Regions from separate parts of the Paenibacillus sp. alder61 genome, predicted to be linked through region 2. Evidence: riboswitches for the same ligand, from Rfam matches in the RefSeq annotation. Region 2 holds a riboswitch; each other region holds the start of a gene.
What was found. Region 2 has a riboswitch for thiamine pyrophosphate ahead of tenA (thiaminase II). Riboswitches for the same ligand answer to the same signal wherever they lie in the genome.
Positions count from the first base shown of each region.

Region 1: it holds a riboswitch for thiamine pyrophosphate, as region 2 does, so the genes downstream of both, LBW89_RS23885 (ECF transporter S component) here and tenA (thiaminase II) in region 2, are expected to answer to the same signal.
Region 3: it holds a riboswitch for thiamine pyrophosphate, as region 2 does, so the genes downstream of both, LBW89_RS05535 (ABC transporter substrate-binding protein) here and tenA (thiaminase II) in region 2, are expected to answer to the same signal.

Region 1 covers NZ_JAIUDG010000028.1:35,950-40,098, forward strand. The annotation lists gene LBW89_RS23875 (DUF4097 family beta strand repeat-containing protein) at 127-1,017, shown strand; gene asd (archaetidylserine decarboxylase) at 1,057-1,860, opposite strand; TPP riboswitch at 2,024-2,135, shown strand; gene LBW89_RS23885 (ECF transporter S component) at 2,250-2,855, shown strand; gene LBW89_RS23890 (ABC transporter ATP-binding protein) at 2,974-4,149, shown strand, end outside.
Region 2 covers NZ_JAIUDG010000010.1:114,290-118,438, reverse strand. The annotation lists gene LBW89_RS12405 (hypothetical protein) at 1-182, shown strand, start outside; partial or broken gene LBW89_RS12400 (VOC family protein) at 468-764, shown strand; TPP riboswitch at 1,488-1,591, shown strand; gene tenA (thiaminase II) at 1,762-2,448, shown strand; gene thiM (hydroxyethylthiazole kinase) at 2,521-3,363, shown strand; gene thiD (bifunctional hydroxymethylpyrimidine kinase/phosphomethylpyrimidine kinase) at 3,360-4,149, shown strand, end outside.
Region 3 covers NZ_JAIUDG010000004.1:135,040-139,188, forward strand. The annotation lists gene LBW89_RS05525 (ABC transporter permease) at 1-668, opposite strand, end outside; gene LBW89_RS05530 (MTH1187 family thiamine-binding protein) at 665-958, opposite strand; gene LBW89_RS05535 (ABC transporter substrate-binding protein) at 1,011-2,039, opposite strand; TPP riboswitch at 2,197-2,307, opposite strand; gene LBW89_RS05540 (cold-shock protein) at 2,547-2,747, shown strand; gene LBW89_RS05545 (cold-shock protein) at 2,868-3,077, shown strand.

The sequences.
Region 1 (4,149 bases), on a different contig from region 2:
GGCTCGTGAAGAATTATGATAAGGGTATCTGTTTTGTGAAGGATCATACATAAAGGCGGGGGGCCGAATTGATGAAGCGCTTATGATGCTCGGTCCCCCGATCTCATCATTGTCAGGAGGATAAAAATGAAAACGAAATCCAAGCTCGCGGCAATGGCGGGGGCGGCGGCCGTGCTGGTATTGTTGGCGGGATGTACGGAGACGCTGAAGGCGGAGGAACAGGCGAAGCAAATCGTTAGCCGGACGACGGAAAGCCTGGGGCAAGCGGTCAGCGATACGGTCGACGCCCATGTAGGCAAACTGAAAAAGGAAGGCGCTTCACGATCCTTATCCGCAACCGAACCGGCGGGGCGGGCGACGGGAATCCGGCTGGAGAATGAGGTGGGAAATATCGCGATCCGGGCCGCGGAGGGCAGCGACCTCGAAATTGAGGCGGAAATCTGGTCCGCGAACAAGTTGGCTAACCGGGATGTGCTTACCGAGGTTTTTGACCAGGCGGAAATATCGGTGACTACCGAAGGCAATGAAATGTATATTGCCGTGCATGCCAAGGATGATCCGGATATGAACTTGTGGAAATGGGCGCAAAAGAAATACCGGTTCTCCGATTTTAGCATCGATTATACGCTCGGGCTTCCGGAGAGCATCGTCTCCTATGATGTTACGAGCCAGGTTGGCGATGTGGCTATGACCGGACTTCAGGGAAGCTACCGCGTCAGGAGTGAAGTGGGTTCGGTGCAATTAAGTGATGCGGGAATAGCAGGGGCTTCCTCGATCAGCGCCTCTACGGGAAGCATTGAGCTGGGAATCGCGCGGATGGAAGAGGCAGCGGATCTGCAGGTTGAGGCGGAGATCGGCAGCATTGAAGCCAAGCTGGCGGATTCCTTGAATTGCGAGGTGGAGGCCAAGGCGGAGTTGGGCGAAATCAGCGGGGTCCCCGATGGCCGGAGCCGGCGGGGCAGCGGAGGACCGCTGTTGTCGCTGAACGCTTCCGTGGGAGCCATTACGGTACAGTAATGGCTCTTCCTTTTTTACCGCATGATCTCATGATTGGGATTAGGGCTGTTTCGTAGAGGGCGCGAAGAATCGGCCCAGCGGTTCGCCCATCCGCACTTTTTGGCCGACGGCTCTGTCTGGGAGCGGCTCGAAAGTCCCGGTTTCCATCAAAAGGACGACGGTGGAGCCGAACTCAAAATAGGCCAAATCATCGCCCTGGTTCCAGGATGAAGCGGATTCGTCGCTATAACGGATACTGCTGACGTTCATGGCCCCCACCTTGACCAAGGCGATTTCGCCGCGTTCATGGGACAGGTATGTAATCAGTCTTTCATTCCGGGTGAGTACGCCTTTCATATGTTTCATTCCGAAGTCGTTCACCGGGTAAACTCTTCCTTTGATGTGCTCGCTTTCCAGCCGGGTGCCGGTTACCGGCGCGTGAATCCGGTGGTAGTCGGTCGGGCTCAAATAAAGCACGAAGGCGTATCCGTGCGCGTAGGATTCCACCCGGGGAGAATGGTTTAGCAAATCATCCAGAGTGTAATCCTGTCCTTTTACATTAAAAATCGTGCCGGATTGAATCTCGCCCATAAACGTGATGAGCGCGTCGACCGGACTGATTAGTCCCGAAGGTTCCGGGTGAATCGGGCGCATACCGCTCTTCAGCTTGCGCGTAAAAAATTCGTTTAATGTCCGGTATTCTTTCAATTCTTTTTCCGCTTCATGCAGCGGAATCCGATAGGATTTGGCGAACCACGGGATCATGTGGCGGCTCGCCCTGGAATGCGAGAACCTGCCCATTAGCCCGGAAATCCACTTCCGGGAGGTTAGTTCAGTCATCCATTTCATCCAGTGTGCAGCCAAGTCGTTTCCTCCTAAACATCATCAGGTTCAACGGGTCGCTCAGGACCCGTTTCCACTTCCGCTTATATTGACACAGAATAGGTACGAAATCAACCGCGAAAGCGATTGCTTAAATTTTTTCCTTGCCTATTTGTAAACATCTGGAGTATATTATTTGCAATCGCATATGGGATACGGGGGCTTGAGTGAATCAGGCTGAGATGGCAGCATACTCCGCTGCGGACCGTTAATCTGAACTGGATAATGCCAGCGTAGAGAATCTGTCGTCCGAAATGCACGTTCACTTTATGGGGTGTATTTTCCTGTGGACCTAGCAGCCGTCTGAGCTTATTCAGGCGGTTTTTTTGTTCCATTCCAACGATATTTACGAAAAAGGAGAGGGGTAACACATGAAACAACAGGAGAATGCGGTATTAAAAAAGGGGTTGAAACTGAGCGATATTTTGGTGACTGTGCTGGTATCTTTGGTAATCGGCGTCGTCTATCATTTTTGGAGCTCTGTTTACGGCCTGGTACCTCCGGTATTTTTTCAAGCGGATGAGCTCGTTTACGGGATGTGGTTTATTGCCGCCACGCTCGTGTTTCTGCTGATTCGTAAGCCCGGGGTGGCCTTGCTGGCCGAAGTGGCGGCCGCCCATGTGGAAATTTTGTTCGGCAGCGAGTGGGGGATACAGCTCGTTCTCTACAGCGTTTTGCAGGGGCTTGGGGCCGAGCTGGTCTTCGCCTTGTTCCGCTACCGCAACTATTCGGGCACGGTGGCTGCCATGGCCGGAGTCGGCTCGGCGATCGGTTCCCTCATTCCCGATATCTACTATGGTTATGTGGCGGATTATGAAACGTGGATGTTGTTCGCGAAGTATGGCATGCGCGCCATAAGCTCCATGCTGTTTGCGGGGTATTTGGCTTATGCCCTGGCTAAGGCGGTGGAGGCCACCGGGGTTACTTCGCTGATCCGTCCCGTTACCGCCAAAGACGTGGCGGCATTGGACGATTGATATGGGCGGCTTCCATGCGGATCTCCCGCCGGCTGGCGCAGCGAAAACGCCGATGTCCGGGGAACCGGCAGGAGAGGTAAGGGATCTCAGGTTAAAGTTTCCCGGTGAGGACACGTTCGTGTTCAAAGATCTGACGTTCCGGGTGGAGCGCGGGGAAAAGCTGCTGCTGCTCGGACCGAGCGGCAGCGGGAAATCGACCCTGCTGCAGGTGCTTTCCGGGATGATCCCGGAGCTCGTCGATGTCCCCATGCGCTATTCGGAGCGGGTGCTTCCCTCTGCCTGGGGGATGTTGTTCCAGGACCCCGACACGCAGTTTTGCATGCCGTATGTCGATGAGGAACTGGCATTTGTGCTGGAAAACCGGCGTGTGCCGCGTGAGGAAATGGCACCGCGGATGCGGGATGTCCTGAAGAAGGTGGGGCTCGAGCTAAAAGAGCTCCACGTGCCGATCGGGACGCTGTCGCAAGGGATGAAGCAGCGGCTGGCCCTGGCGTCCATTCTGTTGATGGAGCCGGAGGTGCTGTTTCTCGACGAGCCGTCCGCCCTGCTCGATCCGCCGGGAAGGAAACAAATCTGGCAGGCGGTGCGGGAGGTGGCCGAAGCGCGGACGCTGATCATCGTCGAGCACCGGATCGAAGAATTGCTGGAGCTGGAGCTCGTCGACCGGGTCGCTCTGTTCGGGCCGGAGGGCCGTTTGCTGGGACAGGGGCCGCCGGAAGAGTTGTTCCGCAGTTACCGCAAAGAGCTGCTGGCGTACGGAATCTGGCATCCGGGAGTTTGGGACGGCTATGTTGCCGACTTCCTGGAGGCATACCAAGAGACCGGTCCGACAGTCGGCGGGCAGAAGGCGGACTCGTATAGGCAAGCGCCGGAAGGCCGGGAGCAGGGGGCGCAGGTGTGCAAGCCGGCCGGGAAAAAGCACGGGCAAACCGCTCCGTTGACGGAAAGGAAATCCGTCGGAGAACCCGCCGGGCAACCTGTCGGGCAACCCGTCATGGTCCTGACGGACTTTCGCGGATTCCGTCAGGGACGGCCGGTTATCCACGCCGCGCAGGCCAGCGTATACCCCGGCGATTTTATCGCGGTGACGGGGCCGAATGGAGCGGGGAAAAGCTCTTTGCTGCTCAGCCTGATGGGACTTCTCCCCTCCGAAGGGGGCTACCGTCTGTCAGGCCAAGACATGAGCTGGAGCAAGCTCCGCAACAAGATGGTTCGAGCCGTCGCCCGGGAGGTCGGCTTTGTGTTTCAAAATCCCGAGTTCCAGTTTGTCGGGAACCGGGTAGACCAAGAAATC
Region 2 (4,149 bases):
GGGAGTACGACGAGAACAAACTCTATGAGGCGCTCCCGGATCTGGAACTGTGGCGCCTGCTCTCCAAGCCGGACACCGCCAAAATCGCCGGCCTCCTGAAACTGAACGTGATCGCGGAGGACAAAATCAAGCATACCTACCGCCTGAAGGAAATCGCGCTGCTGCAAGTGGATAAAAGGTAGGATTGGCTGCGTTAGCCGGGGATAAGCGGAGCATAGCCGATCGAGCGCCAATTGAGTGCCGCCAAGCGAAAAAGATGCAAATATGCAGGCTTTTCGGAGGTATTTGTGGACCCAAAACGAAAAAGATGCAAATGTGCAGGTATTTTCGCGTGTCAGCCATAAAAAATGGATTTGGTGAGGAAAAAGTTGCAGATTTGCAGGAATTCCTTTGAATGTGGAAATTACGCCGGAAATTCCTGCAGATTTGCAGGAATTTAATGGTCCGGAACGCGATGGGGGGAGCGCGGGCAACCGGCGGCCGGTCGTGCCAAGCTGGCTTTTTTTGACTGCGGCCAGCTGCAGATCGAATTGATCGAGCCGGACGAGCAGCCCAGCATCTGGCGCGACTATTTGAACGAGCATGGCGAAGGGCCGCATCATATCGCGTTTGTCATCGACGGCATGAAGGAGAAGATCACGCTGCTGGAGAAGCGCGGGATGCCGCTCGCGCAAAAGGGCGAGTACACCGGAGGCCGCTACGCCTATATGGACGCCACCCGCGATTTGAAGCTGTGGATCGAGCTGCTGGAGAACGACAAGTAAGCGACTAGGGCAGCAGTAATAAGCCGCGAACGGGAGGCTATACAGCGTGCGTGTACGCGACCATACTCAGGCTCACTTGGATGCCCAAGCATGCACAGGTTCATGCTCACGCCTACGCATGCACGTGCTCACGCTGCAACGCTTACCCGGCAACGCTTACCCGGCAATGCTCACCTGCACGCTCACGCCGGGCCATTCCAGGGATACCGGACGCCCGCCAAATAGCAGCCCAAAAGGCTGCTATCGGTCAGATTCTGCCTCGGGGGAGAATAGCGCACTGGCGTTGCATTAAACCCGACATGGTGCTGCCTATCCGCAATCTTCCTTGCCGCCCCGTCATATTAGCGGCATTTTGGGCCGTTATTTCGGCCCGATTCGCTTTCGCGGGTAAAATAGCGGTCAAAAACGGCCTTATTTCTCTGGCGTGAGCTCAAAAATCCGGTTTTTGCCCGACTTTCTCTAAAATAAGACCCCAAATGACCTCTATTTCACACCGAAGAGCCAAATTCGACAAAATAGCGCCTCAAATGGCCCTTATTTACCCGTCCGGCTCAAAGGGAGGATGTTACTAGCCGCTAGTCCCTTATTCAGTTGAAATAACGTCCAAAAAGTCCGCTAATGCAGGCATGAGAGCTTATCGCAAGGAATTATGGCGGATAGGCAACCTATCTAAGGGTTTGACAGATTTGGCAAACCTAGGTACAGTAGAAAGCAAATGAATAGGAAGTCCACTAGGGGAGCCGTCAGCGGCTGAGACAAGAGGATATCTTGGACCCTTTGAACCTGATCTAGTTCGTACTAGCGTAGGAAAGTGGAGTCGGTCATATGAAAGGCGATCACGCACCGTTATACATGGTTTTGTGTAGGGTGTACGCTTTTTAGAATGAAGCCGCTCCGTTTCCGGGGCGGCTTTTTTGGTGTCCCGGAAACAAGCGGACGGGCGAAGCTCTCCCGGGACTTCCGTCTTCATTTCAACATTATCGGGAGGTGGAAAGGAATGCGGTTTACCGAGGAGCTTCGCCGGGAGGCGGACCATTTGTTCGAAGCGATATTTGCGCATCCCTTTGTCAGAGGAATCGCGGAAGGAAAGGTCGGCAGAGAACAACTGATTCATTACGTGAAGCAGGATTATGAATATTTGAACGCCTACATGCGGGTGTACGGCATGGCGATTTCCAAGTGTGCCGACAGAGAGGAGATCGCGATGTTTCATGAGCAGATTTCTTTTATTCTGCACAGCGAAGTCCATCCGCATCGTAATTTTTGCGCGGTGGGCGGCGTCAAGTTCGAGGATGTTCAAGGGTTCCCTCTGGCCCCGTCGGCGGACCATTATGTCAAGCACATGCTGGCGGTTGCCCATCAAGGCAGCTTGGGCGAAATCATGGCGGCGCTGCTGCCTTGCCCGTGGACCTATCTGGAGATTGGCCGGCGGCTGATGGAGGAAGTGAAGCCCGGTCCATCCCATCCGTTCGGGGAATGGATTCGTTTCTACGGCGGCATGGCCGGCGAGGCGACGGAGCTGATGCGCTCGCGGGTCGATGCCTGGGGGGAGACGGCCAATCAGGCGGAGCGCGCGCGGATGAAGGAGCATTTTATGTACAGCTGCCAGTTGGAGTATTTGTTCTGGGATATGGCCTTCAAAGTGGAGGAGTGGCCGGTGCCGCCGAAGGCCGCGGTCGTGTAGGCGATAGCCAAACCCGGCGTGCGGTTCGATACGACGAAACATGAGATTCGAGGAACAGAAAGGTGGATGACGATGCGTTTGCTGGAAAAAGAATTGTCGGATGTTCTGACCCGTTTGCAAAAAAGAAAGCCGCTCGTGCACAACATGACCAACGAAGTCGTGACCAACTTTACGGCGAACGGACTATACGCGATCGGCGCGTCGCCCGTGATGTCCAGCGCCGCTGAAGAAGTGGCGGAGATGGCCAAAATCGCCGACGCGCTGGTGCTGAATATCGGCACGCTGAACGCGGGACTTGTCGACGCCATGATCCTGGCGGGACAGTCCGCGAACGAGCATGGCGTGCCGGTGATGTTCGACCCTGTCGCCGTAGGGGCGACGAAGTTCCGGACGGAAACGGCACGGCGGATTTTGAGCGAGGTGAACGTCTCGCTGGTGCGGGGGAACGCGTCGGAAATCGCCAACCTGATCGGCGAGGCCCGCGAGATCAAGGGAGTGGACGCCGTGGAGAGCGAAAGCCAGGACAATGTGCCCCTGGCGGTGCGGGCGGCCAACGCCCTGGGGACCGTGGTGGCCATCACGGGCCGGGTGGATGTGATCACCGACGGAAGCGCGTGCCGGATCATCAGCGGCGGGGACGCGCTGATGACGCAGGTGACCGGCACGGGCTGCCTGCTGACGTCGGTGCTGGGCGCGTTTGCGGCGGTCGAGAAGGACTTGATGCTGGCCGGTACGGCGGGGCTGGCCTTCTACGGCACGGCGGCCGCCCGGGCCGCCGAACGGACGGCCTCCCTCGGGCCGGGCAGCTTCCAGACCGCCTTCCTGGATGAGCTGGCGAAGCTGCATCCGCATTCGCTCAAAGGCTATGCCGCCGTCCGCGAGATCGAGACGGCGTCCGCCGGAGGCCGGCCATGAAAAGGGAGGGCCTCCCCCGCATTCCCAAGGCGCTGACGATCGCCGGCTCGGACAGCGGCGGGGGCGCCGGCATCCAGGCCGACCTGAAAACGTTCCAGGAGTTGGACGTTTACGGGATGTCGGCCATTACGGCGATCACGGTGCAGAACACGCTCGGCGTCAGCGGGGTCTACCCGCTGCCCCCGGCGGCGGCGGCCGAGCAAATCCGGGCGGTCGGCTCGGATCTCGGCGTGGACGCGCTGAAGACGGGGATGCTGTTCGATGCGGAAATCATCCGGGCGGTCGCCACGGAGATCCGCCGGTTCGGCTGGAAGCGCGTCGTCGTGGATCCCGTGATGATCGCCAAGGGCGGGGAAACGCTGCTGCGGCGGGAAGCGGTCGCCGCCCTGCGCGAAGAACTGCTTCCGCTCGCCCAGGTCGTGACCCCGAATCTTCCGGAAGCGGAGGTGTTGTCCGGGCTGCCGATCCGGACGATGCAGGAGCGGCGGGAAGCGGCCAAGCGGATTCGCGCCATGGGACCGGAGCTCGTCGTGATCAAAGGAGGGCACGACGAGGGGAACACCCGCGTAAGCGAAAGCGAAAACGTAAGCGTAAGCGGCAAGTCATGGCCTTCCTCCCAGGCGGGCGTAGAGGTGGTCGATCTGGTGTATGACGGGAGCCATTTTACCGAATTGGCCGGCCTCCGGGTTCAGACGGTGCATACCCATGGCACGGGATGCACGTTTTCTGCGGCGCTGACGGCCGCCCTGGCGAAGGGGGCGGCGCTGCAGGAAGCCGTGCGTACGG
Region 3 (4,149 bases), on a different contig from region 2:
ACGAAAATCCGGTCGGTGCGGAAGGAAGCCTTCTGCAGCATCATATAGTAGCCGATGCCTTTCTCGGCGCCGACCCATTCGGCGATGACCGCGCCCATGACGCTATAGGTGGCGGCTATTTTGACGCCGGACAGCATGGAAGGGATCGCATGGGGGATCTCCAGCTTGCGGAAAATCTCGCTCCGGCTAGCCCCCGTCATCCGCATATAGTCGAGCATCACGCGGTCGGTTCGGGTCAATCCGTCCATCGCCGCCACGGCGACCGGGAAGAAGCAGACCAGCGTAATGACGATAATTTTGGGCAGTATGCCGAAACCGAACCAGATCATGAGCAACGGAGCCAGCGCGATGGTAGGCACATTCTGGCTGAGAATGATCAGAGGGTACAGCGATGATTTCAAAAACGGGACATAATGGAGCAAACAGGCCACAAGCAGGCCGAATCCCGTTCCGATCGCAAAACCGAGGATCATGAGTTCCAAGGTGGCCTGTGTATGCTCCCACAGTCCGGACGGGTTGGCGGCGGCTTCCCTTGCGATATCAGACGGGCTTGGGAGAATCCACTTTTCAATGTGAAACAGGGAGGTCGCCGTTTGCCACAGGAATAAAAACAGGATGACCGCCACTAAGGGCGGCCATGCATGGTTCCAGAGCCGGCGGAGCTTCATGGACGGTATTTCTCGGTCAGCTTGTCCATGCTGACGCCCTTCGGATTGAAAGAGATTTTAATCTGGGAAATAACGCCCGTACTCCCGAAATCGACAACGGCTTCATTCATTTGTTTCACGATAGAGAGCAGTTCGTCCAAATCGCCTTCCATGGTCGTTTCGAGCGGGTTGACCTGATATTTGACGCCGGAGGCCTGAATGACTTCGATGGCGCGGTCCACGTACGGAATGACATCTTCTCCGTTCGGGGTTTTGGGAATGATTTGAATGCTGAGCAGTGCGTTTGGCATACGGTTTCATCCTCTCCATGATCCGAATTGGTGGTTATGGGTTTCTTACTGATTATGATTCCGGCAAAAATTCGTTCGTAAACGCTTTGTCCGTGTCGAGCGGTTTTTCCAGCAATCCGCGTTCATGCATCCAGTCGGAGTAATTCTGCCAAACCTCGCGCTTTTGTTCCCCCCAGCGGGCGGCATCCTCCTGGTACTTCGGGCTCAACCATTTTTGGCTGGCCACAACGAGATCTTTGTCCAGGTCCGGAACGGCTTTCAGCAGCATTTCCGCGGATTCCTCCGGATGCTCGATCGCATAGCGGTAACCTTTGGAGGTGGCGCGCATGAAGGCTTTGACCAGCTCGGGATCGTCCGCGATCGTCTTCTCGTTCGTCACGATGACCGGGGTGTAGTAATCCAGTTGTTTCGAATAGTCCTTCACATACTGCATATCCAGCGGTTCGCCGCGCAGTTCGGCTTCAATGCCGGTCCAGGCGTAGAAGATCCAGGCGAAATCGATGTCCCGTTTGACCGCGGTAAAATAATCGGCCTCTCCGATATTGACGAATTTAACTTTGCCGACGTCGGCCCCACTTTGGTCCATAATCGATTTCATGACGGCTTCCTCGACCGGGGAGCCCCAGCCGCCGTAGGTTTTGCCTTCAAAGTCCTTCGGGGTCTTGATCCCCTTGTCGGCAGGCGCGGCAAAGCCCGAGGTGTTATGCTGGATGACAGCGGCGATGGAGACCAGCGGAACGCCCTGAATGCGCCCTTGAGTGACGTTCTCCTGCACGCTCACCCCGAAAGGCACCTCCCCCGACGCGACCATGGCGTCAGCGCCTCCGGCCCCTGGCAGAACGATATCCACGTTCAGCCCTTCTTCTTCGTAGTAGCCTTGTTCTTTGGCTACGTAAAGGCCTGTATGGTTGGTGTTCGGGCTCCAATCGAGCACGATTTTGACATCGCGCGGCTTTTCGGCCGTTTTCGCGCCGGATGCGGCTGAGCCAGTCTCCGCGGTTTTGCCGGCGGACTGCCCGCAAGCCGTTAAAGTGAGCAGCAGGGCGCACAAGGCGAGCAGCGGCCAGGAATTTTGCTTCACAGAAATTCTCTCCTTTGATATGGAATATGAATTTCCGCAGTCACGTTCATGTGAAGTTCCGAATAATCTGATATGGTGGCGTCCCCGTTCTTCTCCTGTCGGCACAAAAAAAGCGCCCCGGATCGGGACGCGTAGGTTCATGGAAAATGACAATAAGCCCATGCTAAAGCTTTCTTCCTACGCTGGCATTACCCAGATCAGGTTTAAGGGTCAGTATCTTGCGGGATACAATCTCAGCCGGCCTTTTCCAGCTCCCCTGAACTATAAACTGCGGATTACAATAGTCATTATAGACGCGGCCCCGGTTTATGTCCAGTTTTGGTAAAGGCTTTCTTTGGGATTTGCATTTTGGTTCGGAGGGGAGTATAATGAGATCAACTGAAGAATTAAGAAGTGATATTCACGTATTGAAAAGAGTGTCAATTTCTAAAATGAACTTTTTTCAATGTGTGAATTTTTTTATGTAAAAAAGGAGCATGTTAATCTTTAAACAGGAGGTAATTCACTATGGAAACTGGAACAGTAAAATGGTTCAACGCAGAAAAAGGCTTCGGCTTTATCGAAGTTGAAGGCGGAAACGATGTTTTCGTTCATTTCAGCGCGATCACAGGCGAAGGCTTCAAAACGCTTGACGAAGGCCAACGTGTACAATTTAACGTTGTTCAAGGCAACCGCGGACCGCAAGCCGAGAACGTCGTAAAACTGTAATGCAGGCATGGGCTGCTCTTAACGCGTGCGTTAAGAGCAGTTTTTATTTTTACCCAAACGGCATATAGTTTAAAGGTTGGGGATCTCGCCAAAGCCAAACTATTATCTTAGGAGGTAACCATGAACTACCGTAAAAAAACGATTGAAGAAATTCCTGAGGAGAACACGCCGGTATGGTCTTGCATGAGTGAGGATTGCAACGGATGGATGAGGGATAACTTTGCGTTTAATTATGTTCCGGTATGTCCGTTGTGCTCCTCGGAAATGGCGAAAGGGATGAAGATGCTCCCGCAGCTGGTTAACACCAATGCCGTCAAAGTGGACCGGTAATTACGCTCCAACCTGATATAGCATGCGATCTAAAAGCCGCCTCCCGTGTATGTTCGGGGGGCGGCTTTTATGTTTTGGGGAGCGGGAGCTGGACGCAGCCTTGACCGGGGCGGAGCACGGCCCGGCGCGTTTGCGCGGACTTGGGGCGGCCAGCCTCCCTTTGGAGGCCGGGCAGGTGAGTGAGGCTGGGCTGGTATATAAGCGGCAGGTGAATAAGGTCAGGCAAGTGAATAAGGCCGGACCTTCCTTGGGCCCGGCCGAAAAAATCTAACGGAAGCCATAGCGGCTATTTCGTCCAAATGGGCCGATTTCAGATTCTAACGGACGCAGTAGCCACTATTTCGGAGAAACCGAGTCATTTCGATGGGAAGTGGGGCAAATAGGCGCTATTATTTCCGTTAGAATTCCGAAAGTGCGGATTATTGCGAAATAGCGCCTATTATGTCCGTTAGATACCGTGACCGTTAGCGCTGCCGAGTGACGTGCGTTCATGCTTGCGGTCGGCCCAAGGCCAAGAACCGGGAGGGTCCGGGAAGATCCGAAAAGGGTCCGGTGGGTGAATAAGGCCGGGCAGGTATATAAGCGGGTAGGTGAATAAGGTCAGGCAGGTGAGTAAGGCCGGACAGGTGAATAGGCAGGGCAGGTGAATTAGCCAGGCAGGTGAATAAGACCGGACCTTCCTTGGGCCCGGCCGAAAAAATCTAACGGAAGCCATAGCGGCTATTTCGTCCAAATGGGCCGATTTCAGATTCTAACGGACGCAGTAGCCGCTATTTCGGAAAAAGTGAGTCATTTCGGTGGGAAGTAGGGCAAATAGGCGCTATTATTTCCGTTAGAATTCCGAAAGTGCGGATTATTGCGAAATAGCGCCTATTATGTCCGTTAGAGACTGTGACCGTTAGCGCTGCCGAGTGACGTGCGTTCATGCTTGCGGTCGGCCCTAGGCCAAGAACCGGGAGGGTCCGGGAAGATCCGAAAAGGGTCCGGTCGGGTAGGTGAATTAGGCCAGGCAGGTGAGTGAGGCCGGACAGGTGAATAAGCGGGTAGGTGAATAAGGTCAGGCAGGTGAGTA